3 regions of the Duganella sp. Leaf61 genome follow, and region 1 is predicted to be linked to each of the others. Evidence: riboswitches for the same ligand, from Rfam matches in the RefSeq annotation. Region 1 holds a riboswitch; each other region holds the start of a gene.

Region 1 (10,199 bases):
TTGCGGTAACACTTTAGCATATTTCCACCGTTTGCTTCCGGTCGTCGTACAACTGCTGCAGTACCCGCTACCCGCTACTTGTAGCGGTACAGCTTGACCCGTTGGGCGGTAAAGGCGCCGGTCACCAGCATCACCTGGCGGCCCTGGTGGATCTCGTCGCCATTGAGCCAGCGGCCCGGTACCCACTTGCCGTTCTCGTAGGTTCCCTCGGTGACCAGTTCCAGGCCGATGCTGTCGCCGGCGCCGGTGGCGTCCTTGAAGGTCACGGTCAGACCTTTGCCGGCGATGAGGAATTCGTCGTCGGCCAGCCGTATCACAAGGCCGCCAAACGATTCGATGTCCTTGTTGTCGGCCTTGGCCCACGGATTACCGAAGGCCACGTTCAAAGTGACGCCGCCCATGGTGGCCTGCTGCGGCGCTGCATCGACCACGCCGTCGTACGACACGCGCGCCTTGAAGCCGCGCGTGCGGCCGGCGCCCTGGTGCTGGTTGATCACCGGCGCCAGCTGGCGCAGCAGGCGGTAGGCGGCGGGCAGGGTGTCGTCGCCAAGACCGGTGCTGTCCTCGATGCCGAACGGCGAAAAGCCGAAGGCGTCGTGCTCGCCGATGGCATAAAAGGCCTTGGCGGCGGCGTCGTGGCGGCCGGCGTTGTCGGCCTCCGGCACGAACAGCGGGTTGTCGTGGCGCTTGAACTGCGGCGCCCAGTCGGTAAAGTTGGGGAAGTAGGTGTCGATCGCCAGCAGGTCTATCGACCGCGCCGCCGCCTTCCAGACATCGAACAGGTGCGGCAGCGGACCGGCGCTCGGGTACTCGCCCGGCTTCTTGCCTGGCCGGTTGAGCGCAGCGTTGACGTACAGCGGAATCGGGTACGCGGCTTTGCCGGCCGCGCTCATGGTTTCCACGAAAGCTGCATAGGCCCAGGCCTGGAACACTTCTTCGGCGCCGGTTGACGACCCGAACACCTCGGCCCAGGTGCCGCTGGTGCGCTGGCCCTGCGCATTCCACAAGGCCAGCAGCGATGGATGCAGGGTAGTGCGATGGGCTTGCAGGTAGTCGAGCAGGCGCCGGGGCACCTGGCCGGCCAGGGCGGCATTGGCCAGCGGGCCGAAGTCGCGCACGTCCGGCAGCATGCCGATCTCGTTTTCCACCTGCACCATGATCACGGTGCGCTGGGTGTCGGCCTGCTTCAGGTGCGCCAGCAGCGCGCGGAAGGCGGCGGTATCTCGCTGCAAGGTCTGTTCGCCGAACGGCGTCAGGATTTCCTGCGCGGCGCCGGCGCGGTTCTGCGCGCGCGGGAAGCGCTTGGTATCGCGCTTGACATACGGCGGCACATAGGTGGACATCGAGTTTTTCCAGGCGCCGAACCACAACAGGATCAGGCGCATGTCGTTGGCGCGGGCCTGTTTCAGCATGCCGTCCAGCACCGTGAAGCCGTAGCGGCCTTCCTCCGGTTCCACCTGGTCCCACTGCACCGGCGCCAGCACGGTGTTGAGCTCCGCCTTTTTCAGGGCGGGCCACAGCCGGTTCAGGTAGGGCAGGTGCGAGGCGGAAGAATTATGCAGTTCGCCGCCCAGCACCAGGAACGGCTGGTCGTCGACAATGAGCTGGGTAGCCGTGCCTTGCTGGCGCAGGTGCGGCACGTTGGGTGCGGCGACAGCGGAGGTACCGGCGAAAATGCCGATTACGGCGATGGCGCACAACGCATGAAAAGCGCGGCGGGTCGATGCGCACAGGGTCATCGTGGATATCCTTGGAGTCTGTCAAAAAAGAAGCACCGCCGCCACCCGGCGACGGTGCCCATAAACTGCTCCTTGAGTCAACAAGGGAGCAGGGAGCGACACATCAGAACTTCTTGCGCAAGCCGAAGGAATAGGTGCGGCCGGGGGCATACTCGGTGAAGCGGGCGTTCGAGAACTGGAAGTAGGTCTGCTTCGCGTCGCGGTTCAGGTTGACGATGTCGAACGTCAGCGTCGGCCAGCCGTCGCGGTCCAGCACCTGTTCCAGGTCGATGCTCGACGAGAAATCGAGCTGCTTGTAGTCGTTCACGTAAAGGTTGGCCAGTGCGATGCCGTTCTGGTTACCGGTGGATACCTGGCTGCCCTTGGAGAACGTGTGCGACAGGCGCGCCGAGTAGCCGTAGTTCTCGTAAAAGAGCGAGAAGTTGTTGGTACGCTTCGGTACCCCCAGCGCCACGAAGCCCTGGCTGCCTTCGCCGTTGGCGCGCTGCGTGATGAAGGTGACGGTTTCGTTGAAGCCCAGGCCCTTGAATGGCAGCAGCTTGTCGAGCGGCTGCACCCACCCCAGTTCCAGGCCGCGGATGCGCAGGGTGCCGCTGGCGTTGCGGGTGCGCGTCATGACGACGTTGGCGGCGTTCGGACCACCGCGGTCGTTGATCGCGCTTTGCTGGTTGGGCGTGAGATTGTTGTAGTTGATGCCGAATGCCGCCAGGTCGGTGAACGGCAGTGTCAGGTTTTCGTTGGCGGTGAAGCCGGCCACCTTTTTCTGGAACACGGTGGCGCTCACGTAGCCTTCGCGGCCCGTGTACCAGTCGAGCCCCAGGTCGATATTATCGGACAGGTACGGTTTCAGGGTCGGGTTGCCGATGGTGCCGATGTCCGCCGACGGCGACGAGAAGTTGATGCCGGGGCGCAGCGCGTTCGGGTCGGCGCGCGTCATGCTGCGCGAGACGGCGGCGCGGGCCACGATGTCGCTGCGCAGGTTGAGGGCGGCGGTTGCCGATGGCAGCGTGTTGTTGTAGGTAGTCTCCTGGTATACCCACTGGTCCACGTTCGGGTACTTGCTGCCGTTGAGCGGCAGGGTGGCGTTGCGCGGATCGGCAAACGAATTGTACGAGCCCACCTCCTGGCGCGTGCGCACGTAGCGGATGCCGGCGTTGTAGCGCAGGTCCAGGCCCCACGGCTTGGCTTCGCCATTGAGCTCGGTGTAGATGCCGGTGGTTTTTTCGGCGATGAAGCCGGCGCTGGCGCCGGTGGACGACGACGTGGCAAACGGTGCGTTGTTGTTGTACGTGTCGTAGTTGGAATCCTTGCGGAAGCGGTCCCAGTCGATGATCGGGCGGCCGTACGGGCCGGGCACGATGTAGCTGGCCAGCGCGGTTTGCGGGATCAGCGAGCCGCCGTAGGTGAGGGCGTCGGTGCGGCCGGCGGTGTAGCCGGTGCCGAAGCCCGGGTACAGCGCGGCGGCGCTGGCGCCCGGCGTATTGGCGCCGTTGCAGGCAGGGCCGCCATTGGGACCGGCCAGCAGCACGCTCGGATTGTTGCCGCACACGGCGGCCTGCCACGCGGCCGAATTTTCCTGGGCGCGGATGCGGCGGTTGATGTCGTCGTAGGCGATACCGGCCTTGATGTTGAAGGCGCGGTCGCCCCAGGTCAGGTCGGTGTGGGCGCCCTTGGTGCGGGTTTCGCGCAGCTCGTTGGCGATGTTGACGCGGCCGCCGGCCCACGCGTAGTTGGCCGGGTTGTTCAGATCGAGGCTGGAAGTGATGTTCGGGATGCCGCCGCCGTTGTTGTCATAGGTGACCGTATTGCCGCTGTTGGCAGGCGTGATCGGCATCACCGTCGGCGCTTCGTGGGTGAAGCGGCTGCGCGTGTAGTTCACTTGCGCATCGAGTTTCAGCTTGGGCGTGATGGTCCATTCCATGCCGGGGTTGATGCCCAGCAGGTCCACCTTGTCGCGGCGCGGGCCGTACTCGATGAAATTGAGCGAGTTGGCAAAAGTGCCGCCGGTGACGGTGCAGCCGGCGCTGCAATCGCTGCGGTCCACGGTCATGTTGAGCGGGATGACGCCGTTGTTGCGCACGGCCCAGTTGTAGGCCACGCGCTGGGCCTTGTCGTCACGCTTGCTGTACATCGTGTCGACGTAGAAGTGCAGGTCGTCGGTGGGGCGGTATTCGCTGCTGAAAATCGCCGAGAGCTTGTCCTTGGTGCCGAAGTAGTCCATGGTGCGGCCCAGGCGCGGCAGGATGGCGTTGTCGATCTGCTGGATGGTCAGGCCCGGATTGTGCTGCAGCAGGAAGGCCTGGTCGATCACCGTGCCCGGCACCAGCCCGTTGCCCGCATTGGCCGGCACCACGGCCGGGATGTTCCAGTTGCCGCCGCCGGTGTTGTTGCGGGTGGGCGAAGTGTTCTGGGTGGCGCTCAGGTTCGGGTTGGTCCAGCCTACCGATTCGAAACCGGTGGTGCGGATCTCCTGGCGCGACACCGAAATGCCGCCCAGGATGCCGAAGGTCTTGCCCCAGGTCTGGCTGGCCAGCAGCGAACCCCGGCCGCCGGTCTTGTCGGCGATCTGGTTGCGGGTACCGGTCACGCTCATGGCCACGGTGCGGCCTTCCTTGTCGAACGGGCGTGCGCTGCGCAGGTTCACCACGCCGGCGGCGCCGCCTTCGAGCATGCTGGCCGATGGGCTCTTGCTCACCGTGAGCTTGGTGAACAGGTCGGTGGGCAGCAGGTCGAGATCGACCTCGCGGTTGCTGTTCTGGCCATCGATCGGGCCGGACGACGCCACCGCGATCTGCGCATTGTTCAGCAGGATCTTGGTGAAGCTCGAACCGAGGCCGCGAATCTGGATGTTCATGCCTTCGCCGGTGACGTCGCGCGAGACGCCCACGCCGGGAATGCGGCTGAGCGACTCGGCGATATTCTTGTCCGGGAATTTGCCGAAGTCCTCGGCGTTGATCGAATCCTGGAAACCTACCGCTTCCTTCTTGTCCTTGGCCGACGAGATCAGGCTGTTGCGGTAGCCGCTCACCTCCACCTTCTGGATCGTCGCTTCGTCCACCGGCGCGGTGGGTGCGGTCGGTTGCTGGGCATAGGCCTGGGCGATCAGGCCGGCCATCATGGTGAGGCCACAGGCCAGGCGGGCGGGCACGCGGCGGCCACCGCCGGTTGGGGTGAGGGTACTGGGCATTGCTGTCTCCTAATGGTTTTTTTGACTGCTTTTTTGTTATCTGCCGCAGCCCTGTATTTATTATGGTACCGCGACCATTTGAGTGTAGAAGCGTTGCCAAGTTGTTGTCAACAGAAAGATTTCGCAAAATGTCATGCGCTACCATTTTGCTTGCATCGTGGCTAATCGACAACGCCGGCTTCGGTCCGGCGGCGCTCGGCTACAATGCCGGCTCCCCTTCCTGCGGAGTTATCCATGTTGCGCATTACCCTGACCATCCTGCTTGCCTGCTTTGCCACTGGCGCCGCCGCCAGCGAAGCGGCCACCGGCACTTTCACCGCGAACAAGCGCTGCGAGGCCTACGCGTCGTTCGCCAAGCGTACCAATCCCGGGGCCGCGCAGGTGACGGCAGGCCAGGGCTACACGGTGCGCGAGATCAACAAGGCGGACTACGACTGGGTGCGGGTGGAAGTGCCGGGCGCCGAGCCGAAGCTGCGCTGGGTGCAGCGCGACTGCGGCGCGGCGGTGCTCGAACCGATGGAGGCGCGCTCCACGCGGCCGCCGCGCGGCAGCGATCCGGCGGCGGACGGCGGGTCGTGCAGCATCGCCAACCGCCAGGACAGCTATGTGCTGGCCGTGACCTGGCAGCCGGGCTTTTGCGAACACTTCCTGTTCAAGGGCACCAAGCCCGAATGCGACGCCATGAACGGCGGCAAGCTTGAAGCGAAGACGTTGAGCCTGCACGGCCTGTGGCCGAACAAGAAGGAGTGCGGCACGCGCTACGGCAGCTGCGAAGGCCCGCCGTTCTCGCTGTCCAAGGACACCATCGCCAAGGTGGCGCCGTGGATGCCCAACTTCTACTACGAACGCACCTTTGGCGCGTATGAATGGAACAAGCATGGCAAGTGCCAGGAACTGGGCCCGGACGACTACTTCATCAAGGCCGTATCGGCAGTGCGGGTGGTCAACGATTCGGAAGTGGGCAAGATCATCCTGGGCAGCACCGGCAAGAGCATCCGGGTGGACGACTTTTTCGCGCGCGTGAAAGCGCGCCACGGCGAGAAGGTGGCCGCAAGCCTGACGCTGGTGTGCAGCCAGCGCAAGTACCTGCAGGAGATCCGGGTGTCGCTGCCGCTGGAATTCGGCACCGACCGCGACCTGGCGGCCATGGTGGGCAACGCCCAGCCGGCGCCGGCGCGGGTGCAGGGCTGTGCCGACGAGATCTACATCGAAGCAGCCGGCAAGGACTGATCCCGCGCCGCGAGCTTGCGTTCGGCCTTGCGCCGATACATGGCGTCGTCGGCGTCGGCCACCAGTTGGGCGGCCGTGACCGGCTTGCGCGGCGCGCTACCCGGCGGCGCCAGCATCGCCACGCCGATGCTGGCGCCGGCCACCAGTTCGTGTCCTTCGATGCGGTGCGGCAGGCCCAGGCTGGTTTCCAGTTTGGCCACCACGAGCGCGGTATCGGCAGCGTCGCTGCCCACCAGTACCACGGCGAATTCGTCGCCGCCCAGGCGCGCCGCCAGGTCCGACTTGCGCAATTCAGCGCGCAGGCGCGCGGCGGCGCCGGTGAGCAGCAGGTCGCCGGCGCCGTGACCGTAGGTGTCGTTGATATGCTTGAAGCGGTCGAGGTCCAGGTACAGCAGCGACAGGGGCGCGCCCGAGCGCGCGCACAGTTCCACTTGCCGCTCCAGGAACTCGCAAAACATGGCGCGGTTGGCCAGGCCGGTGAGCGGATCGTGCGTGGCCTGGTGGCGCGCCAGCGCGTGCATGCGCGCCGCATCGACCAGCGCGTTGCCCACCTCGTTGGCCTCGCGCAGACCGTATCTGGCTGCTGCCACCGGTTCGCCGCGCCCCAGCGCCATGGCCGGCGCCACCAGCGCGCCGATCGACTGCGTGATGCGGTTACCGATGCGCCAGGCAGTCAGCAGGCTTGCCACCAGCATGACGACGGTTACCAGTACCAGCAGCCATAGCTTGCGATTGAGTTCCGCATTGAGCACCTCGAGCGGAATGCCGATGCCGACCGTCCAGCCGGAAGCGCCCGCGCGTGTCATCACGGCCAGGATCGGTTTGCCATCGAGAGTGCTGGTTTCGATCGCGCCTTCGAAACCTTCGTGCATGCGCTTCATCACCTCGGGCAGCGCCTTGTAGCCCACGAAGCGTTGCATGTCCTGGCTGCGCGCGACCACGATGCCTTCGCGATCGAGGATGCTGGTGATCCAGTGCTGCGGGTAGCTTTGCTGTGCCAGCAGGGCGTTGAACCGCTCCACCGTGACAGTGGCGCTCAGCGCGCCCACGGTGTCCGGCTCGCCCGTGGCGTACCGCACCGGTATGCCGATCGACGCCACGTGGCGCTGCGAGACGGCGCCCACGAACAGGTTGGAAATCGCCGTCGCCTCGTGCTGCTGGATGTGGAGCAGCGCTTGCCCCACGTTGGGCGGCGGCAGTGCGGCGCCGTATGGCACAAAGGTGTTGAGCAGTTGCTGGCCGCTGGCATTTTCCAGCACGATGTTGAGCATGTTCTGGGCGCCCGCCAGGCCGCGCGCCTGCGCGTAGAACGCGGCCAGGTCGTTGCGCGCCAGGTCGGGCGAGGTGGCCAGCGCGCGCAGCGCCGCCTCCACGGTGGCGAACTCCTTGTCCACGTCAGTCGCATTGGCCCGCGCGGTGGCCATGGCGCCGGTGATGAAAGCGGTGCGCGCCTGCGTGTAATCGTAAGCGATCAGCAGGATCGCCATCAGCGAGGCCGGCACAATGCACGCCACCACGAGGTACAGCAGGCGGGATCGGATCGAGGGTGCGCGCATGGTTCTTCTGGTTCTGATGATGGGGGCTGCCTGCGATGTTACATCAGCAGGGAAAATTTGTGTCTCAATAGCAAGAAAATAGGTGATGCTACGTAGCCGATCGGGCCGGTGGCGTTGTATCCGTGGGATTTTCGACTATCATGTCGCCTATCTATTACGGAGCCTCCATGCATCTCGTCAGCTGTACCGAAGAACGCCACGCGCAAGCCATCCTCGATATCTTCAACGACGCCATCGCCAATTCGACGGCGCTGTACGAATACCATCCGCGCACGCTGGACACCATGAACAAATGGTTCGCGGCCAAGCGCGCCGGCGGCTACCCGGTGATCGGCTATGAAGACGCCGGCGGCACGCTGCTCGGCTTTGCCAGCTATGGCGCCTTCCGAGGCTACCCGGCCAACAAGTACGCGGTCGAGCATTCGGTGTACGTGCGTGGCGATCAGCGCGGCAAGGGCCTGGGCCGCGCGCTGCTGGAACAGGTGATCGCAGCAGCAGGGCAGGCCGACCTGCACACCATCGTGGGCGGCATCGACGCCGACAACCGCGCCAGCATTGCCCTGCACGAGCAGCTCGGTTTTGTCCACGCCGGCACCGTGCGCCACGCGGCCTTCAAGTTCGGGCGCTGGCTGGACCTGGCGTTTTACCAGCTGATTCTGCCCACGCCCGCCGCACCGGTGGACGGCTGAACGCCTTGCAATTCCCTTGTGCCGCCCCTATACTTCGCCGGTAGTCAAGCTTCTGGTATGCGCGGACATCGGGTGTGATCCGGTTCTGCATATTTAAATGGGAAGCCGGTGCGCCCGACCAGGGCCATGCCGGCGCTGCCCCCGCAACGGTAGTCGAGGTCAAGGAAGTGCAACAGCCACTGTGCGCAAGCATGGGAAGGCGCACTGCCAGGAGCAATCCACTCGTCAGCCCGGAAACCAGCCAGTAGCCGTCAACACGTTTGTATTGCGGAGGGCGATACGGGTGAGTGCTGCGCCGCCCTGTTCATCCGTTCCGATGCATCTCCGGCCGCTTCCCCGCTGTCCTTCCTCCGCGTACTTCCACGTATCCACGCACCCTGGAAGGAAGATCATGCCCGTCACCCCAGTCATCTCCGGTCAAGCCGAAGTTTCCAATCGCCTCGTCACCCTGCGCGAAAAGATGATCCCCGCGCTGTGCGCCGCCGGACTTGGCGCCGTGCTGCTGTTCGGCGCCGGTTTCGCGTCGATGGAAGCGCTGCACAATGCTGCCCACGACAGCCGCCACTCGGCGGGCTTCCCGTGCCACTAAGCCGCGCCAGCAATGGCGCCGGGGCGCCGGCCGGCATTTTCAACGGCATCGTGCGCACGGCTGCTGCCGCCGGCATCGTCGCCGGCTTGCTGCTGACCGGCGTGCAGCACCTGCAGGTGATTCCCATCATCCAGCAGGCCGAGGTCTTTGAAAAGGCGCAGGAGGCCGCTCCTGCATCTGAATCTGCTCCTGCCCCCGCCGAACATGCGCATGCCGCCGATGTGGCGCCGCACGCGCATGGCCACGATGCTCATGGCGCGGCGGAAGAAGCGCACAGCCATGGCGGCTGGGAGCCGGAAGACGGTGTCGAGCGCACCGCCTACACGGCGCTGGCCGATGTCAGCATGGGGGTCGGCTACGCACTGCTGCTGGCTGCCATGATCTGCCTGCGCGGCGGTGCGGTGACCTGGCGCAGCGGCATGCTGTGGGGCGCAGCTGCTTACGCCGTGTTCTTCATCGCGCCGTCGCTCGGCCTGCCGCCCGAATTGCCGGGCACCCTGGCTGCGCCGGTGTCGGCGCGCCAGGCCTGGTGGATCTGCACCGCGTTCTCCACCGCTGTCGCGCTCGGGGCGCTGGTCTGGAGCCGCAACGTGTGGTTCAAGGTGGGCGCCGTGGCGCTGCTGTTCGTGCCGCACCTGGTGGGGGCGCCGCAGCCTCCTGTGCACTCGATGGCAGCACCGCCCGAACTGGCTGGTTCCTTCATCATCGCCACCGCGCTGGCCAATGCCGTGTTCTGGCTGGCACTGGGCGGGCTGACTGGCTACTTCTACAAAAAATTCGCCTGATTCATGAGAACCCACCACCGCCACATCTTCATGTGCGTCGGTCCGCGCTGCGAGCCGAAAGAAGGCCGCGCGCAGGCCGTGTTTGAACACATGGGCAAGGTGATCGACGAACATCCCGAGCTGGCCGTCAAGCGTACCCGCACCCATTGCATGGTCGCGTGCCGCTTCGAGGGACCGGTGGTGGTGGTGTATCCGGAAGGCGTGTGGTACCAGCGCGTAAATGAAGCCAACGCCGAGCGCATCGTCCACGAACATCTGCTGGGTGGACGCGAAGTATCCGACCTGGTCTTCCACCGCCTGGGCGTGGGCGACACCTGCGAACCTGGACCGAAATGAATGAATCTTTAAATTTGCGCCGCAGTGAGTCTGATCTGGCGCTGCTGACTCACGCCTCCAACGACCTGACCGTGCTGCACCAGGCACA
Region 2 (10,199 bases), on a different contig from region 1:
TCGACCACCAGCCAGCCGCCGCGTGACGCCAACTGCTGCGCCCACGCCAGCAACTGCGCAGCAGGCACGGTGGCGCCGGTGGGATTGTTCGGATTGCAGACCACCACCACGTCGCTGCGCGCGATGGCCGCATCGAGTTCCGCATACGGCGTTTGCATGAGCGTGTGGCCGTGGCCCTTCCAGTGGTGTGCATGTTCGGCATACGAGGGCGCCGCCACCGTCACGCGCGAAGGGCTGCGCAGCCGGGGCAGGGCCTGGATCGCGGCTTGCGTGCCGGCCACCGGCAGCATCAGCGGCGCGCCGTAGCATGCTTGCGCTGCTGCGGCCAGTTCCGGCGATGCTTCGGGCAGGCGGTGCCACGCGTTGCCGGGCAGCGCGGGCGCCGGATACCAGCGCGGATTGAGGCCGGTGGACAGGTCGAGCCAGTCGGAGCGGCCGAAGCGCAGCGTGGCGTCGCGCAGGTTGCCGCCGTGTTCAAGCATGGAGCACCTCCAGCAGTTCCAGCAAAAGCGCCAGCGCCAGGCCGGCAATCAGCCACAGCGCGGTGGCGTGCGTAACCAGCTTCCACGCGCGGCGGATATCGACCCCGGTGGCGGGCACGCCGGCGCCGAGCACCGGGCGTTCTTCAAGCTGGCCGTGGTAGATGGCCGCGCCGCCCAGTTGCACGCCGAGTGAGCCGGCACCACTGGCCATGACCGGGCCGGCATTGGGGCTGTCCCACAGCGGCGCCTGCGCGCGCCAGCATTGCCAGGCGCGCCGCTTGGCGGCCAGGCCGGGCGCCAGCAGCACGTACGACAGGGCGGTCAGCCGCGCGGGCAGGTAATTGAAGGCGTCGTCAATACGCGCGGCGGCACAGCCGAAGCGCAGCAGGCGCTCGGTGCGGTAGCCCCACATGGCGTCGAGCGTGTTCGCCATGCGGAACATGACCGCACCCGGGCCGCCGCCAACGATGAACCAGAACAGGGTGGCGAATACCGCGTCGTTGCCGTTTTCCAGCAGCGATTCGGCGCTGGCGCGCGTGAGTTCCACTTCGCTGGCGCTGCTGGTATCGCGGCTGACGATGCGCGAGGTGAGATAGCGCGCCTGCGGCAGATCGTTTTGCGCCAGTGCGTGGGCGATGGGGAGGTTGTGTTCGCGCAGGCTGCGCAAGCCGAGGCACACATACAGCATGGCCGCGTGTACGGCGGCCGCCAGCCAGAAACTCACCGTGGCAGCTGCCCACGCCAGCAGCGCGGCCAGCGCGGTGGCTGGCAGCACCGCCAGCATCCAGGCCAGCACGCCGCGCCGGAAGCGCGCCTTGCCGGTGCCGCGATTGAGCCGGCGTTCCAGCCCGATCGCCAGGTTGCCAAAGCCGACCAGCGGATGCCAGCGGCGTGCTTCGCCCAGCAGCAGGTCCAGCAGCACACCGGCAACCATCAGCACCGCGATGGCGGCAAAGGTCAACCCAGCGATCATCCCTTCAGGACCAGCGGCAGGCCGGCGGCGACGAACACTGCGCGGTCGCAAATGGCCGCCACCGATTGATTGAGGCGGCCCTGTTCGTCGAGGAAGCAGCGCGAGATGGCGCCGAACGGCATGATGCCCAGGCCTACCTCGTTCGATACCAGCACGATGTCGCTGCTGCATTTGGTCAGCGCGCTGGCCAGCATGTCGTGCTGTTCGTGGAACAAGGCGGGCAGCGTGATTTCGCCCACGTCCGGGTATTCCTGGCCGCTGGAGAACAGCAGGTTGCTCAGCCAGAGCGTGAGGCAATCGACCAGGATCAGGCGTTCGGGCGACGACCAGCGCAGCAGTTGGTTGCCCAGTGCCAGCGGTTCTTCCACCGTGGTCCACTCGCCGGGGCGGCTGCCCTTGTGATGGGCGATGCGCGCTGCCATTTCGGCGTCGCCGGCCGTGGCGGTGGCGATATAAACGACTTCCTTGCCGGACTCGATGGCCAGGCGTTCGGCGTAAGCGCTCTTGCCCGAGCGCGCGCCTCCCAGAACCAGTGTACGTGTCATCCGTGTCTCCTCATGAACAAGGCGGCTGCCGCCGCCGGGTTGGATGGGTAATATGCGTGAAAATACGAAGCGGTCAATGAGCCAACGCGATACCAGGCTTCACCCTGGATTGCGGAGGGGTGCTTGATTGTATGCGCGGCTGGCGCCACTGTGGTTGTCAGTTTTGAATAATGGAAGGTGTGCCCGCGCAGAATGCCGTCGTCGGTGGGCAGTCCCTGCGGTCCCAGGCCGGCCAGGCGTGGCTGCATCGCCACAGCACCCGGCAGCAGGCCGGCCATCGGCCATGCTTGCCCCTGCTGGTCGGCGAGGGTATCGGCCAGCGCCATCATGCCGCCGCATTCAGCCACGATGGGCATGCCGGCGGCGTGCGCCGCGCGGATCGAGGCGCGCCAGGTGGCTGCTGCGCTCAACGCAGGCGCGTGGAGTTCGGGATAGCCGCCGGGCAGGTACACCGCGTGCGCCTCGGTTGGCACCGGTTCGTCGGCCAGCGGCGAGAAGAAGGTCAGCTCGGCGCCCAGCGCGCGCAACAGGTCCAGGTTGGCGGGATACAAAAACATGAAGGCGGCGTCGCGGGCAATCGCAATTGTCGTGCCTTGCAGCGGCGTCGATTCCAGTGCCGCTGCTGGCGCTGGTGGAATTTCGATGCGTACCGGCGCCAGGGCTTCCCACGCCGCTTCGTCGAACATCAGCTGGTCGGCCAGTTGGTCGAGCAGGGCGTCGAGATTGTGGATTTCGCCGGGGACCACCAGTCCCAGGTGGCGTTCCGGCAGTGACACCTGCTGGCGCGGCATGGTGGCAAACAGCGGAATGTCGCGCAGCGACGCGGCCACCATCTTGCCGTGGTTTTCGCTGGCGATGCGGTTGGCGATCACGCCTGCCATCTGCACCGGGCCGTAGTCGCGCAGGCCCATCACGATGGCGCCGGCGGTTTGCGCCATGGCGGAAGCATCGATCACGGCCAGTACCGGCACGCCGAAGGTGCGCGCGACATCGGCCGACGATGGCGTGCCGTCATATAAGCCCATCACGCCTTCGATCAGGATCACGTCCGCCTCTTGCGCGGCCTGCGCCAGCTGGCTGCGGCATAGCTCAGGGCCGACCATCCACAGGTCGAGCGTATTCACCGGCGCACCGGTGGCGCGTTCGAGCAGCATCGGGTCGATGAAATCGGGGCCGCACTTGAACACGCGCACGCGGCGGCCCAGCTTGACCAGCTTGCGCGCCAGCGCGGCGGTGCAGGTGGTCTTGCCCTGGCCGGACGACACCGCCGCCACCATCACCACTTTCACGTCGAGGTAATTCACCACTCGGTACCCAGCTGCGCGGCGATGCCGGCCTTGAACGCGTGCTTTACGACCGTCATGTCGGTGACCGTGTCGGCAATCGCGATCAGCTCCGGTGGCGCGCCGCGGCCAGTGATCACCACGTGCTGCATTTGCGGGCGCGCCAGCAGGTCGTTGATGACCATTTCCACGTCGAGGTAGCGGTACTTGAGGGCGATATTGAGTTCGTCGAGCACCACCAGGCCATACGCGGGGTCGTCGAGGAAGCGCTTGGCCTGTTCCCATGCCAGCGTGGCTTTTTCGATGTCGCGTTCGCGGTTCTGGGTCTCCCAGGTGTAGCCTTCACCCATGGTGTGGAAGCTTACTTCGTCGGGGAAGCGGCGCAGGAACTGCTCCTCGCCGGTAGCCATCGCGCCCTTGATGAACTGCACCACGCCGACCTTCATGTTGTGGCCCAGCGCGCGCGCCACCATGCCGAACGCGCTCGAGCTCTTGCCCTTGCCGTTGCCGGTGTTGACGATGATGATGCCGATCTGCTTGTTGGCGGACGCGATCTGGGCATCGATGATGGCTTTCTTGCGCTCCATGCGCACGCGATGGCGCTCGTTCAGGGCGGCGTCGCCGGTATCAAGGGTGTTGGTCTGTTCGGTCATGGTGTCTCCTCGGAAGGGATGAAGATGCTGCGGTGGCCGTGGCGGATGATTTCTATCGGGTGGCCCAGGTAGTCGCCCAGGATATCGGCGCGCATCACGTCCTCCCTGGCGCCGGCCAGCCAGCGGCCGTCGCCACGCAGCAGCAGCGCGTGGGTGGAGACGCTGTGCGCCAGGGTCAGGTCGTGGCCGATCATGACGACGGTCTTGCCCTGCTCGCGGCACAGGCGCGCCAGCTGCGTCATCACGCTCACCTGGTGCGCCAGGTCGAGCGCATTGGCCGGTTCGTCGAGCAGCAGCAGCGGCGTGTCCTGCGCCAGCATGGCGGCAATCGCCACCCGCTGGCGCTCACCACCCGATAGGGTACGCACATCGCGGCGGGCCAGGTCGGCCACTTCCATCGACGCCAGGGCGGCCAGTGCGATGGCGTGATCGTCGCTGCCTTCCCAGTAGCGGTGGTCGTGGTACGGGTGGCGCGCCGAGAGCACGGTTTCGATCACGGTGTAGGCGAAAGCGTCGCTGCGGCTTTGCGCCAGGAAGGCGCGCTGGCGCGCCAGTTCGGCCAGCGGCCAGTCTTTCAGCGCGCGCGCGCGGATCGATACGGTGCCGGCGTCGGGCGGGCGCAAGCCGGCCAGGGTGCGCAGCAGGGTGCTTTTGCCGGCGCCGTTGCGACCGATCACGCTCCAGCATTCGCCAGCGCGCACCTGCCAGTCGAGGTTGGCGATCAGCTGGCGCTGGCCGATGTTCAGGGATAGTTGATGGGTGGTGATCATCATGGGAATCACTTGCGCAGCCGGTGTAGCTGATACAGGAACACCGGCGCGCCCACCAGCGCGGTGATCACGCCAACGGGCAGCTGTTCCGGCGCGATGATGGTGCGCGCCAGCGTATCGGCCAGCATCAGGTAGGTGCCGCCGGCCAGCGTGGCTGCAGGAATCAGCAGGCGGTGGTCGGGACCGACCGCGAAGCGGCAAGCGTGCGGCACGATCAGCCCCACGAAGCCGATGCTGCCGGCGGTGGTGACCGCGCTGGCAGTGAGCAGGCCCGAGACAAAAAACAGTCCCTTGCGCAGCGCGCCCACGCGGATGCCCAGCGTGGCGGCGGCTTCCGCGTGCAGCGCCATCACGTTCATGGCGCGTGCATTTTTGACTGCGAACAGCAGCGCGGCCACCAGCACCACGCACGGCATCCACCGCAGCGGCGCGCCGGCCATATCGCCGATCATCCAGAACACCATGCTGCGCAGGCGGCTGTCGGGCGCGATCGACAGCATCAGCGTCACCAGCGCCATGCAGGCCGAGGACAGGATTACGCCGGTGAGCAGCAGCAGGGCGGTGCCGCCATCGGCAGCGGACCCGCCGCGCAAATCGCGCCGCGCCAGCAGGTACAGCATCATGGAGACGGCCACCGCGCCGCCGAAGGCTGCCGCATCGACCATCCACGCCGCGCACATGAACATCAATGCCGCCAGCGCGCCGACCGAAGCGCCGGCAGAGATGCCCAGTACATAAGGATCGGCCAGCGGGTTGCGCAGCAAGGCCTGCATCATCACGCCCGCCAGCGACAGCGCCGCACCGGTAATAAAGGCGGTGAGCGCACGATGCACGCGCAGGTCGAGCAGGGTGGCGGCCAAGGTCGACTTCTCGCCATGCAGCAGATCGGCTATGGCGGCCGGCATATCGGCAAGCGCCACAGCGACCGACCCGGTCATCCCCGAAAACACCAGTCCCGCCAGCCCGAACAGCGCCAGGCCACCCAACACCATGGCGGCGCGCTGCTGCAGATTGCGGGAAAAATCAGCCATACCAGCTTTCGTTAAGGTTTACTTGTAGCCGTAGCGGATGCCGGCAAAGACCTTGGCGCCCGGGGTATTGTAGTAGCGGGCCAGATCGTACTGTTTATCGGCCACGTTGTTCCAGCGCAACAGAGCGGACCAGTCGCGGGTGAAGGCGTACGTGGCGTACAGGTTTACCAGGCCGTAGCCGCCCAGGCGGACGGTGTTGGCGGCGTTTTCGAAGCGGGCGCTCGACAGCTCCACTTCCACGCCCGCTTTCAGGGCGCCGGTGCCGTAATCGGCGGTAACGTTGGCGTGGCGCTTGGCGCGGCGGATCAGGCGTTTGCCGGTGGTGTCGTCCTGCGGGTCTTGCAGGTCGGCGTTGGCGCCCAGGTTGACGCCCATCACGCGCGTTGCGGCCGACAGCGTGATGCCTTCCAGCGTGGCGCGGTTGACGTTGTAGGCGCAGCCACTGGTGTAGCCGCCACCGAACGGGCACGGATTGGTGTTGACCAGCATGTCGGTCAGGCGGTTGCGGTAGTAGCCGGCGCTCATCGCGTTGACACCGTCGTCGTAGCGCAGGCCCACTTCGGCGTTGCGGCCTTTTTCCGGCCGGTTGGCGGCGTTGCCATAGTTCGGGAAGTACAACTCGTTATACGTCGGCGCGCGGAAGCTGGTGCCATAGCTGGCGGTGGCGCGCAGCGCCAGGGTGAACTGGTAGCCATAGCCGATGGCGCCGGTGTTCTTGTTACCGTAAACCGAATTGTCGCGCCGTGCGCTGGCGCTGAGCAGGTGCGCGCCATGGCGGGCGTTGTACGACGCCGCGAACGAATTGGTGTTGCGGTCGCGGTTCATGGCGGCCGCGCCGTTGGTGTCCACTTCTTCCTTGCGGTGCTCGTACAGCAGTTGCAACGTGTCGGCGCCGATCGTCACGTCGTTTTGCCAGGTGATGAAGCTTTGTCTGGTGTCGATGCGGGTGTAGCCGGCAGCGGTGGCGCTGGTGTAGTTGGCGCCCTTGTCGCGGGTTTCGGAATACTGCAGCAGGCTGCGCCACGATGGCAGCAGCTGCGCCCTGGCGAACACGCTGGCGGTGTCGATGGTGTTTTCGCTGCGCGTGTCATAAGCTGAAAGACCCGAATCGTATTGCGCATCGAGGCGGCTATGCAGGAACAGCGCGCCTGCTTCCACGCCCTTGGCCAGTTGCAGGCCGAATTGGCCGGAGACGTTTTCCTTGTCGTAGCCGTCGTCGTCCGGGTTGTAGGAGGACAGGCCGGGACGGGTGGTGGAGAAGCCATCCGACTTTTCCTTGCCGGCGCTGATGGCGTAGCTGAAGCTGTGCTCACCGCCGGTGCTGCCGGACACCGTGGCGTCGGCTTCGCGCGTGTTATCGCTGCCGTAGCCGGCGAAACCGGTGACGGCCGGGGCGCCCTGGCCCTTTTTGGTAAAGATCTGGATCACGCCGCCGATGGCGTCGGCGCCATACAGGGAGCTCAATGGGCCATAGACGATTTCGATGCGGTCGATGGCGGTGAGCGGAATCGCGCTCCAGTTGGCGGCGCCCGTGGTCGATGAGCCGATGCGCACGCCATCGACCAGCACGATGCTCTGGTTACTGTTGGCGCCGCGTATATAGACGTTCGACGAGCTGCCTGCGCCGCCGTTGCGCGTGACCTCGATGCCGCGCTGGCGCTTGAGCAGGTCGACGATGGAGCCGGCGCCCGCCTGGGCGATCTGTTCGGCGTCGATGGTGGTGCTGTCGCTGATGACGTCGGCCAGCGCTTGCGGCGTGCGCGTGGCCGTGACCAGTACCGTGGATGCAGGTTCTGCGTGGGCGTGGCAGGTCGCCAGGACAAAAGCGAAGGCGGAGGTGTGCAGTGGCAGCGCCGGGGTGAAGCGAAGGATCATGATTGCTATTTCTGTAAAGGGCAACCGGCCAGCATCCCGCAGGCCAGATTGAACAGAAGCGTGCGGCGGCGCGCGCGCCGGCTCGTGTGCTTCCACCAGGATTGGCCGGTATCCGGGCTGACAAGCGGCCAGTCCACCTTCCCATGCAGCGCACAGTGGTTGTCAGGACTGGGGTGTCGCCAGCGGCGACGCTTGTTGACCGTTGCGGGGGCAGCACACGCTGGCCCGGTCGAGGGGGCTTCGTGTTTCCCGTTTAACTGCGCATCCGGACGGACGCGCGGGCACCAAAACCCGGGCATTATACGGCTTTGTGCCGCGTAGTTCCGCGCGCGCCCGATAAAGCCGTTGGCGCAAGGCGTGGCGACCAGGACAGGACGGATGGTCGGCAGGAGCGGCTCGGCAGCCATCGAGCCATGACCGCGCGCTTACCTGGCGGCGCGGTGCGGCAGGATCAGCGCTTCGCCATATGGCAGACGGTGCGGCGCGCCGGCCGCTTGCAGCGCCATTGCCAGCGGCGCCAGGCCGGCGTGACAGGCGGCCAGCAACCGCATGGTGCCGGCGTGGCAGACCACGATCGCTGCGCCGCCTGTGCTGTCATCGAGCTGGCGCTGCAAGTCGGCATAGAAGGCGGCAACGCGTTCGGCCATCTGCAGTACGCTCTCGCCATTGCCGGGGCGGTAGTTGGCCAGGTCGGCGGTCCATGCATCGACGCCTGCACGGGGAATGCTGTCCCACGGCTGCATCTCCCAGTCGCCAAAATCCATTTCCACCAGACGCGCATCGAACACGGGGGCGGGCGCCAGGCGCATCGCCAGCGCCGCGCAGCGTTGCAAAGGGCTGGAAAACAGCGGCAGCCCGGCCGGCACCTGAGGCAGCAATGCGGCGACGGCCTGCTCCAGGTGTCCGGGCGCCACTGCCAGGTCGGTCTGGCCGTAGCACACGCCCGGCGCGACGTCGGGCTGCGGGTGGCGGATCAGGACCAGCCGCATGGTGCTAGAAGAACTGGCCGCTGGTGTGCAGACCAGCCAGCACGCACAGGTAGAACACCACTTCCGTCACCTGCTGTACGGCGCCCAGGCAGTCGCCCGTGTAGCCGCCGATGCGGCCCATGAATTTGCGGGCCAGCCAGATGGCAGCCACCAGCGCGCACGTCACGCCGGACAGCAGCATGGTCCACGACAGCCAGTTCAGCCAGATCAGCAGCAGTGCCGGCGCCAGCGCGGTGATGGCGGCAATGGCAAGTTCCGGTGTCGCCATTTTCTGCGCCAGCGGCTTGGCCTTGCCCTCGGCACGCGCGTAGTCGAGGCGCCAGATCAGCCCAGTGGCCATCAGGCGCGACATCGGGTGCGCGAACAGCAAGGCGGCAATTGCGCCGTACGGCGGCAGCATGGTCAGGGTCGCACACTTGAGCAGCAGCAGGCAGAAGATACCGATCGCGCCATAGGCGCCGATGCGCGAATCCTTCATGATCTCGAGCACCCGTTCTCCGGTCATGCCGCCACCGAAACCATCGCAGGTATCGGCAAAGCCGTCCTCATGAAACGCGCCGGTGACATAGATGCCGGCCGCCGTGGACAGTATGGCGGCAATCGCCGGCGGGAACAGCTTGAACGCTACCGCGTACACGGCGCCCGTGATCAGCGCCACCACCACGCCGACCAGCGGAAAGTAGCGCGACGCCTGGTTTAGCCACGCCGGATCGAATCCTACCCAGCGCGGGATCGGCAGCCGGGTAAAAAACTGCAGGGCGGTGAAGAACAGGCGGAGCTGGTGCATGGGTTAATCCGCTTTGGCGCTGACTTGCGCCGATTCGAACGTGGCCATGCGGCTGAGGAAATTGACGGCCGCGTGCAGCAGCGGCAGCGCCAGTGCGCAGCCGGTGCCTTCGCCCAGCCGCAGGCCCAGCGACAACAGCGGCTTGGCATCGAGTGCCGCCAGCATTTGACGGTGGCCTTGTTCGTCGGAGCAGTGGGCAAACACGCAGTAGTCGAGGATGGCCGGTTGCAGCCGTGCGGCCACCAGCAGCGCACTGGTGACGATAAAGCCGTCGATCAGCAGCACCTTGCGCAGTGCTGCCGCCTTGAGCATGGCGCCAGCGATCATGGTGATTTCCAGTCCGCCGAACGTGGTCAGGACGTCGAGCGGCTCATTGACCGAGGCATGGCAGGCCACTGCCGCTTCGATCACGCGCTGCTTGTGCAACACGCCTTCGGGCGACAGACCGGTGCCGGCGCCCACGCATTGAGCAACCGGGATGCCAGTGAGCTTGTGCATCAGGGCCGCCGCTGCGGTGGTATTACCGATACCCATTTCACCGAAGCCGACCACATTGCCTTCCAGCTCAGCGGCCAGTGCCATGCCGGCAGCCAGCGCTGCGTGGCAGGTGGCGCGGCTCATGGCCGGCTCCTGGGCAAAATTGTGGGTGCCATTGGCCAGCTTGCGGTCGACCAGGCCGTCACGCGGACCGAAGGCGTGGTTGACGCCGGCGTCGATCACTTGCAAGGCGCAGTTGTTTTGTTCAGCAAAGATATTGATGGCCGCGCCGCCGGCCAGGAAGTTTTCCACCATTTGCCACGTCACGTCCTGC
Region 3 (10,199 bases), on a different contig from region 1:
TTCAAACGCTCGCATGAGGGCAGCATTGGGTTTGGAAGGGTTATCAAGCAGGTTGATGATCATTGCGGCATCATTTTCCGAGAGTTGGATGAACTTTTCTCGGTCGATAATTTTCTCGGCCTTTTCAAGCGAAGCCTGGACCATGAATTGATTCATGGTCGATCCGGTTAGTTCCGCTGCCTCCTGAATTTTTAAGGTGATGGCTTGCGGGATTCGGTTGGTGATACGGTCGCTGCTTTCCGGTGCATTCATGATTTACCTTTCATGCCAGCGGGGCACATGGGTCGTTCAGGCAGTGTACACCTGCCTGAAGTGAACTTCAAACGCTGCGTCAAATTGACGCAATCCCGAAAATGTTGCGTCAAAGATGTAAACCTTCGGCGTCTCCTATTATATGTCTTATATAAGACCTGTTGAGGTACAATAGCGGCGAGCGCGCGTTTATGCCGGTGTTTCCGGTGCTCCGCGTCCCTGCAATCCACCCTGAATGAGAGTTTTTCATGCTAGCTGCCTACCGCCAGCACGTCGCTGAACGTGCATCCCTCGGGATCCCTGCGTTGCCTTTGTCCGCCGCTCAAACGTCGGACCTGGTCGAACTCCTGAAGCATCCGCCAGCCGGCGAAGAAGAATTCCTGGTCGATCTGATCACCAACCGCGTACCGGCCGGCGTCGATGATGCCGCCAAGGTCAAGTGCGCGTTTCTGGCCAGCGTGGCCAAGGGTGCGGAAACGTCGCCGCTGGTCTCGCGCGAGCTGGCGACCCGCCTGCTGGGCACCATGCTGGGCGGCTTCAACATCAAGCCGATGATCGACCTGCTCGACGATCCGGTCGTCGGCGCCATCGCTGCCGAAGGTCTGAAAAAGACCTTGCTGATGTTCGACTACTTCCACGACGTCAAAGAGCTGGCCGACCAGGGCAGCGCACGCGCCAAGGAAGTGCTGCAATCGTGGGCCGACGCCGAGTGGTTCACCTCGCGCCCGGAAGTGCCGCAAAGCCTGACCATCACCGTGTTCAAGGTCACCGGCGAAACCAATACCGACGACCTGTCGCCGGCACCGGACGCCACCACCCGTCCCGACATTCCGCTGCACGCGCTGGCCATGCTGAAAAACCCGCGTCCCGGCATCAACCCGGAAGAACCGGGCAAGATCGGCCCGCTGAAGCAGCTCGAAGCACTGAAGGCCAAGGGCCACCTGGTCGCCTACGTCGGTGACGTGGTCGGTACCGGTTCGTCGCGCAAGTCGGCTACCAACTCGGTGCTGTGGTTCACCGGCGAAGACATTCCGTTCATCCCGAACAAGCGTTTCGGCGGCGTGTGCCTGGGCACCAAGATCGCCCCGATCTTCTACAACACCATGGAAGACGCCGGCGCGCTGCCGATCGAACTCGATGTCACGCAAATGGAAATGGGCGACGTGGTCGAACTGCGTCCATACGACGGCAAGGCACTCAAGGACGGCGTGGTGATTTCCGAATTCACCGTCAAGTCGCCCGTGCTGTTCGACGAAGTGCGCGCCGGTGGCCGTATTCCGCTGATCATCGGCCGTGGCCTGACCACCAAGGCGCGCGAAGCGCTGGGCCTGCCGGCCTCGACCCTGTTCCGCCTGCCGCAAAACCCGGTCGATAGCGGCCGTGGCTACTCGCTGGCGCAAAAAATGGTCGGCCGTGCATGCGGTCTGCCGGAAGGCGAGGGCATTCGTCCTGGCACCTACTGCGAACCGAAGATGACCACCGTGGGCTCGCAAGACACCACCGGTCCGATGACCCGCGACGAGCTGAAAGACCTCGCTTGCCTGGGCTTCTCGGCCGACCTGGTGATGCAGTCGTTCTGCCACACCGCCGCCTATCCGAAAGTGGTGGACGTCAAAATGCACCGCGAACTGCCAACCTTTATCGAAAACCGTGGCGGCGTGGCTCTGCGTCCGGGCGATGGCGTGATCCACTCGTGGCTCAACCGCCTCTTGATGCCCGACACCGTCGGCACCGGTGGCGACTCGCACACCCGCTTCCCGATCGGTATCTCGTTCCCGGCCGGTTCCGGCCTGGTGGCGTTTGCCGCAGCAACCGGCGTGATGCCGCTCGATATGCCGGAATCGGTACTGGTGCGCTTCAAGGGCACGATGCAGCCTGGCGTCACCCTGCGCGACCTGGTCAACGCCATTCCGCTGTATGCAATCCGCCAGGGCATGCTGACGGTGGACAAGAAGGGCAAGAAAAACATCTTCTCCGGCCGTATCCTGGAAATCGAAGGTCTGCCGCAGCTGAAAGTGGAACAGGCGTTCGAACTGTCCGACGCGTCGGCCGAGCGCTCCGCTGCCGGTTGCACGGTGCACCTCGATAAAGAGCCGATCATCGAGTACATGACCTCGAACATCACGCTGATGAAGTGGATGATCGCCAACGGCTACCTCGACCAGCGCACGCTGGAGCGCCGCATCAAGGCCATGCAGGCCTGGCTGGACAAGCCGGAACTGCTGGCGCCCGATGCCGACGCCGAATACGCCGCCGTCATCGAAATCGACCTGGCCGACATCCACGAGCCGATCGTCGCCTGCCCGAACGACCCTGACGACGTGAAGACCTTGTCCGACGTGGCCGGCGCCAAGATCGACGACGTGTTCGTCGGTTCGTGCATGACCAACATCGGCCACTTCCGCGCCGCCTCGAAGGTCCTGGAAGGCAAATCGGACATCCCGGTACGCCTGTGGATCGCGCCGCCGACCAAGATGGACCAGCAGGTGCTGACCACCGAAGGCCACTACGGCACCCTGGGCCGCACCGGCGCGCGCATGGAAATGCCGGGCTGCTCGCTGTGCATGGGTAACCAGGCGCAGATCCGCAAGGGCGCCACCGTGATGTCGACGTCGACGCGCAACTTCCCGAACCGCCTCGGCATCGAAACCAATGTGTACCTGGGTTCGGCCGAACTGGCGTCGGTGTGCTCGCTGCTGGGCCGCATCCCGACCCGCGAAGAGTATATGCAGCACACCGGCGTGCTCGATGCGAACTCGGCCGACATCTACCGCTATATGAACTTCGACAAGATCGAGGAATTCAGCTCGGTGGCCGATACGGTGAAGGTGGCGTAAGCCTCGGCATCCTTACCGCATAAAAGCCCCAATCCGCCGTCACTGGCTGGTTGGGGTTTTTTTACGGCTGCGCGGTCAGAACCGCCAGGCCAATCCCGCCCGCAATGTCCGCATCTCCCCCGGATGGGTATGAATGTCCGCCACCGGCGCCGCTTCGCCTGGCAGTTGCGACTCGTAGTAGTAATCGATGTCGCTCACGCGGCGGTTCAGCAGGTTGAGCACCTCCACCGTCAGCTTGAGATTGGCCGCCAGCTTGTAGCCGAGCTTCAGGTTGACCAGCGTGGATGATGGCGAACGCACCGAGTCGTCTTCCACCAGCGCGCGCGGGCCGAAGTAGCGCAACCGCATGCCGCCCGACCACGGACCCGATTCGCCCGATACGCCGACGGACGCGGTGCGGCTGATCGAACCGGGGATGAAGTCGCCGGCCGGGTCCTGGTCGCGGAAGCGCGCTTGCGACCAGGCCAGGTTGGCGTCGATAATCCAGTCCTTGGCAGGCAAGTAGAAATTGGTCAGCTCCACGCCGTGGCGGCGGCTGGGGCGGCCCGCTTCGGTGGTGCCGGCGTCGCCGATGAAGATCAGTTCCGACTCGAGGTCGAGCTGCCAGGCGGCGATGGTGGTTTGCAGGCCCGGCACCAGGCCCACCAGGCGCAGGCCCGCTTCCTTGCCGGTGGCCTTGACCAGCGGTGTGGCGCGTTCGATGGCGGCGCCGTCGGCGTCCACGGCCAGGCCGGTCTTCGGATCGACGGTGCCGGTGATGCCGCGCGCGTCGTTGCTGTGGAAGCCGCGCCCCCAGTTCAGGTATACCTCGGCGTGCTTGCCGGGCGTGAAAATAGCGGTGAATTTTGGGCTGTTGATGCCGGCATCGACCTTGCCGGAGTTGGCGGCGGTGTCGCTGTCCACGTCGAAGCTGTAGCGGTCCGCGCGCAGGCCGGCCACGGTGCGCAGCCACGGCGTCCAGGTGGTGCTGTTGGAGACGTACAGCGCGCTGCTGCGCTCCTTCACTTCATCCTCGCGCACGGTGGACAGGCGGCGCCGTTCTTCGCTCAGATACAGGCCGACCGGCGCCAGGCGATCCTGGCGCAGCTGTACGCCGATGGCGGTCTCCGACGCGAAGGAACCCAGCTTGTGCTGCCAGGTGCGCTCCGCGTTCAGGCCCAGGATTTGCCGGCTCTCGGCCTGGTGGAACTGGTCGCCGTGTTCGGGGTCGTCCAGCACATACGTAAAATTGCTGTACAGGTCCAGGCGCGACTTGATGAAGTAGGCGTTGACATGGCTGTGGCCATCGGCGTACTGGCGGGTCCAGTCGCCGGAGAGGCTGTAGCGCGAAGTCTCGCCGCCATCGCTGGGATCGAGCGCGCCGTAACGGCCAATCAGGCCGGCGTCCAGCGCGCGCTGCGGCACCTGGTCGGTGGAGTTCCACGACGAGTGCATGCCCATGGCGGTCACGCGCACGTCGTCGTCGGCGCGCGACCAGCTGTACGACAGCACGCCGTTGGTGCGCTTGTAAGCTTCGGGCGTATCCCACGGGCCGTCCTGGCCGGCGCGCTCCAGCGCATACAGCAGGGTGCCGCCAGAGAGCGGCGTGGCGTTGGCCAACAGTGCGCGGTGAAAGCGGTGCTGGCCCGCTTCCACGCTCAGCAAGCCTTGCTCCAGCTGCCTGACGTAGTCGAAGGCGGCGGCGCCGGCGGCGGAAAAATCGCCTTCCTCGGCATAATAGGTGCCCTTTTTGTACTGGATGGTGCTGATCAGTTCCGGGATCACGAAGTTCAGGTCCGAGTAGCCCTGGCCGTGGGCGTTGGTGGGCAGATTGACCGGCATGCCCATCACGGTGGTGCGGAAGTCGGTGCCGTGATCGAGATTGAAGCCGCGCGCGAAGTACTGGTTGGCCTTGCCGTCGCCGGCGTGCTGGGTGACGATCAGGCCCGGCACGGCTTCGAGCAGTTCGCCGGTGCGCAGCAGCGGGCGGTTTTCCAGCTGCTTGGCGGTGACCGTGCCCTGGTTGGCGGAATCGGCCACGCCGAGCGGGATCAGGCTGGCGGAGACTTCGACTTGCTGGAGTGGCTGGTTGTCGTCGGCGGCATTGGCATTGGCAAGCGCGGGCAGGGCGGCCAGCAGCAGCGCCGGCAGCAGCAGTTGGGGTGTGATGCGTGGTGTGGTTTTCATTGGGTGACAAGGTCGCGACCGGATTGCGGTCTTTTTTCTTCGGCCCATCCTCGTGGGCCGAGTAAAAAGAAGCAATGCAGCCAGGGGCGGGCGATGCACTGACGCGCCACGGGTGGCCGTGCCGGCAATGCATGCTCCTCCAATACGACAGGTCCCGGCCGCTTGCTTCCATCCGTCCTGGCCGGTATCCGGGCTAACAGGACAAATCACCCCGCCTTCCCATGCCGAGTAAACCCTCACTGCACAGTGGACTATTGAGCTGACCGGCCGGCGCATCGTGACAATGCGCTGGCGCCTGTTTTACCGTTGCGGGGACAGCACACGTTTGCCGCCGGCCTCCCGACGCGTGTTTCCCGTTTAACTGCGGCCGATGACGACCGCGAGCACCAAAACTGCGCCATGATACCGGGTGCCGGCGATTGTGGCAATTTCACCAAGTCGGTCAAACCATGCTATAAAGTCGTTAACACGTTAACGAAAATGGGAGGTTCATGGAATCCGTCAGCATCGTCCTGCCCAACCGGCAAACCATCGCCGCCAGCGTGTGGACCAGCACCGCGCCTGTCGCCGTGGTGCTGGTTCACCCCGGCACCGGCATCGGCCAGCGCTATTACGAGCCGTTCGCCCGCCACCTGGCCGCAGCCGGTTTTTGCGTGGTGACCTACGACTATCGCGGCATCGGCCGTTCGCGCCCGGCCAGTCTGCGGGGCATGGACGTCACCATGGCCGACTGGATCGAGCATGACGTGGGCGCCGTCACGCGCTGGGCTGCCGCGCGGTTTGCTGAACTGCCGCTGCTGGCTGTAGGCCACAGCCTGGGCGGGCACGCGCTGGCCCTGAACAGCATAACAAACCTGCTGCACGGCGCGGTGCTGGTGGCCTCCCACGCGGGTGTGACGGCTACAGTGACCGGGCTGGCCGAGCGGTTGCGTATCCGGTTCGTGATGCGGGTGCTTACGCCGCTGCTCACCACCATTTGCGGTTATATGCCCGCGCGCAAACTGGGCCTGGGCGAGGATCTGCCGGCCGGCGTGATGCGCCAATGGAGTCGCTGGACTGCGCTGCCCCGCTATTTCTTCGACGACCCGGCGATGGATGCGCAGGCGCGCATGGCGCGCGTGCGCATTCCGCTGCTGGTGCTGGGCTTTGCGGACGATCCGTGGGCCAATCCGCATGCCATCGGCATGCTGGTGGCGCCGCTGGTCAATGCCAGCGTGGCGCGGCGCCACGTCGCACCATGCGATGCCGGCCTGGCCGCCATCGGTCACATGGGGTTTTTCCGCCAGCGCGCCGGCGTGTCGCTGTGGCCACAGGTGGTGGACTGGCTGCGCGAGAAGGCAACCGCGCCGAAGGAAGCGCCATGAGCGCGCAGTGCGCCAGGCCGCGCCTGGTGTTCCTGCTCAACCGCGCCCAGCGCGCCTTGCAGCGCTGGGTCGAGACCCGGCCGCAGGCGTGGGACGGCGCCAGTTCGGCGCAGGCGGGCTTGCTGTTCTTCCTGGCCTCGCGCAACCAGGCCACGGTGGGCGAGATCGCGACCGCGCTGGCAGTGGCGCCGGCGGCGGTCACCAACCTTTCCAAGCGCATGGAGGCGGCTTTGCTGGTGGAGCGCGTGAACGATGCGCACGATGGCCGGCTCACGCGTCTGCAACTGACTGCCGCCGGCGCGCAAGCCAGCGTGCAGGCCGGCGCCGTGCTCAAGGAGCTCAATGTGCGGCTGGCGGACGGCTTCTCTGCGGCCGAACTGGACACCGTGGCCCGCTGGCTGGCGCACGTTGCGCAGCTTGAAGCATCAGGCGAGGTTTGATGCCTGCTCGAATTCGCCGGCGATAAAGTCGATAAACGCGCGCACCTTGGCCGGCTGGTTCTGGCGGCTGAGGTAATACAGATAGAGGTCGGCGTCGGGCAGGGTGTAGTCGCGCATCACCTGCCGCAGGCGCCCGCTGGCCAGGTACCTGGCGGCGTCCCACTCGGAGCGCTGGACGATGCCGTGGCCGGCCAGTGCCCACAGCATGACGATGTCGCCGTCGTTGCTGGAGACGGCGCCGCGCACCTTCACCAGTTCTTCCACCTTGCCCCTTTGCAGGCGCCAGCTGCCGTACACGTCGTCGTTCTGGCGATGCAGGATGCAGCGGTGGCGGTGCAGTTCGGCCGGCGTGTGCGGCTCGCCCGCCTTTCTGATGTAGCCGGGCGACGCGCATAAAAAGCGCCGGTTGGCCATCAGCTTGCGGGCGGTGAGGCGCGTGTCGGGCAGCTCGCCGAAGCGGATCGCCAGGTCGTACGCTTCTTCCACCAGGCTGATGGGGCGGTCGGTCAGGTGCAGTTCCACTTCCACTTCCGGGTAGGCATGGGCAAAGCGCGAGACGATGGGCGCGATGCGCGTGCGGCCGAAACCCGGCGTCGCGTTTACCCGCAGCAGGCCCTTGGGCGCAGCGCGCCCGCTGGCGACCGACTCCTCCATCTCGCGGATCTGGTGCAGGATGTGCGAGGCTTGCGCCAGGTACGATTCGCCCTCGTTGGTCAGGCTGATGCGGCGGGTGGTGCGGTTGACCAGGCGCACGCCAAGGCGCTGCTCCATCAGGCTCAAACGCTTGGTGACGGCCGGCGGAGTGACACCCAGCTCCCGGGCGGTGGCGCTCATGCTGCCCAGCTTGGCCAGCAGCACGAAAAAGGTCAGGTCGGGAGCGGAGTCAGTTTTCATTCATCAGTTTTCATTTAAAGTGAATAAAGGTTTCAATTCAGGTGAATTTTACTAGTGTAATTCAAGAGTAGACTGGTTTCACTTTGACAGGAGAACCGCATGAAAATCGTAGAAATCCGCGAAAAAACCGTTCCGATCAGCTCCCCGATCCGCAACGCCTACATCGACTTCAGCAAGATGACCCTGAGCCTGGTGGCCGTGGTCACCGACGTCATCCGCGACGGCAAGCCGGTGATCGGCTACGGCTTCAATTCCAACGGCCGCTACGGCCAGGGCACCCTGATGCGCGAGCGCTTCATCCCGCGCATTCTGGAAGCCGACCCGGCCAGCCTGGTGGACGATGCCGGCACCAATCTCGATCCCCATAAAATCTGGAACTGCATGTTCACCAACGAAAAGCCGGGCGGCCACGGCGAGCGCTCGGTGGCGATCGGCACCATCGACATGGCAGTGTGGGACGCGGTGGCCAAGATCGAAGGCAAGCCGCTGTTCCAGCTGCTGGCCGACCGCTACGGCAACGGCCAGGCCGACCGCAAGATTTTCGTGTATGCGGCCGGCGGCTATTACTACCCGGGCCAGGATCACGGCAAGCTCAAGGACGAGATGCGCAACTATATCGACCGCGGCTACACGGTGGTGAAAAAGAAAATCGGCGGCGCCGACCTTGACGAAGACCTGCGCCGCATCGACTCGGTGCTCAGCGTGCTGCAGGACGGCCAGAAACTGGCGGTGGACGCCAATGGCCGCTTCGACCTCGACACGGCGGTGAAATACGCCAAGGCGCTGTCGCAGTACGACCTGTTCTGGTACGAAGAGCCGGGCGACCCGCTCGACTTCGAACTGCAAGCCACGCTGCGCAACTACTATAAAAACCCGATGGCTACCGGCGAAGACCTGTTCTCGATGCAGGACGCGCGCAACCTGATCCGCTACGGCGGCATGCGCGCGGACCGCGACTGGCTGCAATTCGACTGCGCGCTCAGCTACGGCCTGGTCGAATACCTGCGCACGCTCGACATGCTGCGCGAACACGGCTGGTCGCCCAAGCGCTGCATCCCGCACGGCGGCCACCAGATGTCGCTCAACATCGCGGCCGGCCTGGGGCTGGGCGGCAACGAGTCGTACCCCGACCTGTTCCAGCCCTACGGCGGCTTCCCCGACGGCGTGACAGTCGATAACGGCCACATCCTGCTGCCGGAATTGCCGGGCATCGGTTTCGAGGGCAAGGCCGACCTGTATCGCGAAATGGTCAAGCTGGCCGCCTGAACCACCATACCACCGCCGACGCAGGCCTGCACACGTCGATGGGCCATCGCGCGCTCGACAATGTGGCCGATTTTTTGCGCGGATCCACACCGCGCGACGCGCTTTGGCATGGGTCAAGTTGATGATCGGCTGCGCCAGGGGTAGCGCCGATCGTTGAACTAGAATGCAGAGTCATTTGATTTTTTTTCAACACTCACGTGGAGGAATCATGGCTACCGAATTCGATCCATTCTGGTTGTTCAAGCTGCCGCTGTCGGGCGACGTTATGCAGCGCATCAGTTTGCCGTGGTTTTCTCCCACCTTCAATTTCGCCGGCGATGCGGGGATCGAGAAGCAAGTGGTGTCGGAGGTGGCCAGTTACGGCAAGCAGATAGGCTGGCTCAACGAACTGGTCATCAAACTGGCGGAACAACAGGCGGTCGATGTCGATGTACTCGACAAGGTGAAAAAGGCAGTAGAGGATATCAACGAGATCAAGAAGATCCATGCGTCGACCGTGCTGCACACGGCGGTCGATGCCCTCAAGCAGCTCGAAGCCAGCGAACCGCAGTTGTACCAGGAGTTGATCGAGCGGTGCGCCAATGAGGCCGCCCGCCCCGATGCTTCACATTAGCCAAGCTGGCCTGTTCCGCCGGCTTGCTGGTAATGGCTTGCTGCTGGTGCTGGCCTTTATCGGCCGCGAGCGTCCCGCTAAGGCTGGTAGCGCACCGCGTCGAGGAACAGGGTAAACGCGGCCGACGGGTGGCGCCGGCTCGGGTAATACAGGCGGTAGCCGGGGCAGGCGGGGCACCAGTCATCCAGCACCCGCACCAGCCGGCCGGCGTCGATGTGCGGCTGCACCTGGTCTTCCGGAATGTAAGCCAAACCCAGGCCGTCGAGCGCCGACTGGATGCGCAGCGCCAGGTTGTTGAACACCAGTTGCCCGTCCACCTTGACCTTGACCTCGCGGCCATCCCTGGCGAACTCCCAGGTATAGATCG

Evidence for each region. A riboswitch is a leader RNA that binds a small molecule or an ion and turns the genes downstream of it on or off. The one in region 1 is predicted to bind cobalamin.
Region 2: linked by a shared signal. The riboswitch ahead of ASF04_RS12775 (TonB-dependent receptor domain-containing protein) and the one ahead of ASF04_RS20110 (CbtB domain-containing protein) in region 1 are both predicted to bind cobalamin.
Region 3: linked by a shared signal. The riboswitch ahead of ASF04_RS21445 (TonB-dependent receptor) and the one ahead of ASF04_RS20110 (CbtB domain-containing protein) in region 1 are both predicted to bind cobalamin.

The regions. Positions count from the first base shown of each region.
Region 1 covers NZ_LMLM01000029.1:474,489-484,687, reverse strand. Annotated here, with positions in the region: gene ASF04_RS20135 (DUF5597 domain-containing protein) at 75-1,739, opposite strand; gene ASF04_RS20130 (TonB-dependent receptor) at 1,843-4,926, opposite strand; gene ASF04_RS20125 (ribonuclease I) at 5,161-6,156, shown strand; gene ASF04_RS20120 (sensor domain-containing diguanylate cyclase) at 6,129-7,712, opposite strand; gene ASF04_RS20115 (GNAT family N-acetyltransferase) at 7,880-8,401, shown strand; cobalamin riboswitch at 8,465-8,662, shown strand; gene ASF04_RS20110 (CbtB domain-containing protein) at 8,793-8,990, shown strand; gene ASF04_RS20105 (CbtA family protein) at 8,981-9,775, shown strand; gene ASF04_RS20100 (ferredoxin) at 9,779-10,111, shown strand; gene ASF04_RS20095 (cobaltochelatase subunit CobN) at 10,108-10,199, shown strand, end outside.
Region 2 covers NZ_LMLM01000013.1:9,531-19,729, forward strand. Annotated here, with positions in the region: gene cobD (threonine-phosphate decarboxylase CobD) at 1-482, opposite strand, end outside; gene cbiB (adenosylcobinamide-phosphate synthase CbiB) at 475-1,455, opposite strand; gene cobU (bifunctional adenosylcobinamide kinase/adenosylcobinamide-phosphate guanylyltransferase) at 1,452-2,000, opposite strand; gene ASF04_RS12755 (cobyrinate a,c-diamide synthase) at 1,997-3,277, opposite strand; gene cobO (cob(I)yrinic acid a,c-diamide adenosyltransferase) at 3,301-3,936, opposite strand; gene ASF04_RS12765 (ABC transporter ATP-binding protein) at 3,933-4,706, opposite strand; gene ASF04_RS12770 (iron ABC transporter permease) at 4,715-5,737, opposite strand; gene ASF04_RS12775 (TonB-dependent receptor domain-containing protein) at 5,756-7,612, opposite strand; cobalamin riboswitch at 7,698-7,916, opposite strand; gene ASF04_RS12780 (histidine phosphatase family protein) at 8,038-8,601, opposite strand; gene ASF04_RS12785 (adenosylcobinamide-GDP ribazoletransferase) at 8,606-9,388, opposite strand; gene cobT (nicotinate-nucleotide--dimethylbenzimidazole phosphoribosyltransferase) at 9,392-10,199, opposite strand, start outside.
Region 3 covers NZ_LMLM01000030.1:282,431-292,629, reverse strand. Annotated here, with positions in the region: gene ASF04_RS27040 (DUF1778 domain-containing protein) at 1-252, opposite strand, end outside; gene ASF04_RS21450 (bifunctional aconitate hydratase 2/2-methylisocitrate dehydratase) at 501-3,089, shown strand; gene ASF04_RS21445 (TonB-dependent receptor) at 3,165-5,255, opposite strand; cobalamin riboswitch at 5,417-5,661, opposite strand; gene ASF04_RS21440 (alpha/beta fold hydrolase) at 5,747-6,619, shown strand; gene ASF04_RS21435 (MarR family winged helix-turn-helix transcriptional regulator) at 6,616-7,059, shown strand; gene ASF04_RS21430 (LysR family transcriptional regulator) at 7,045-7,953, opposite strand; gene ASF04_RS21425 (mandelate racemase/muconate lactonizing enzyme family protein) at 8,053-9,219, shown strand; gene ASF04_RS21420 (hypothetical protein) at 9,428-9,832, shown strand; gene ASF04_RS21415 (LysR family transcriptional regulator) at 9,910-10,199, opposite strand, start outside.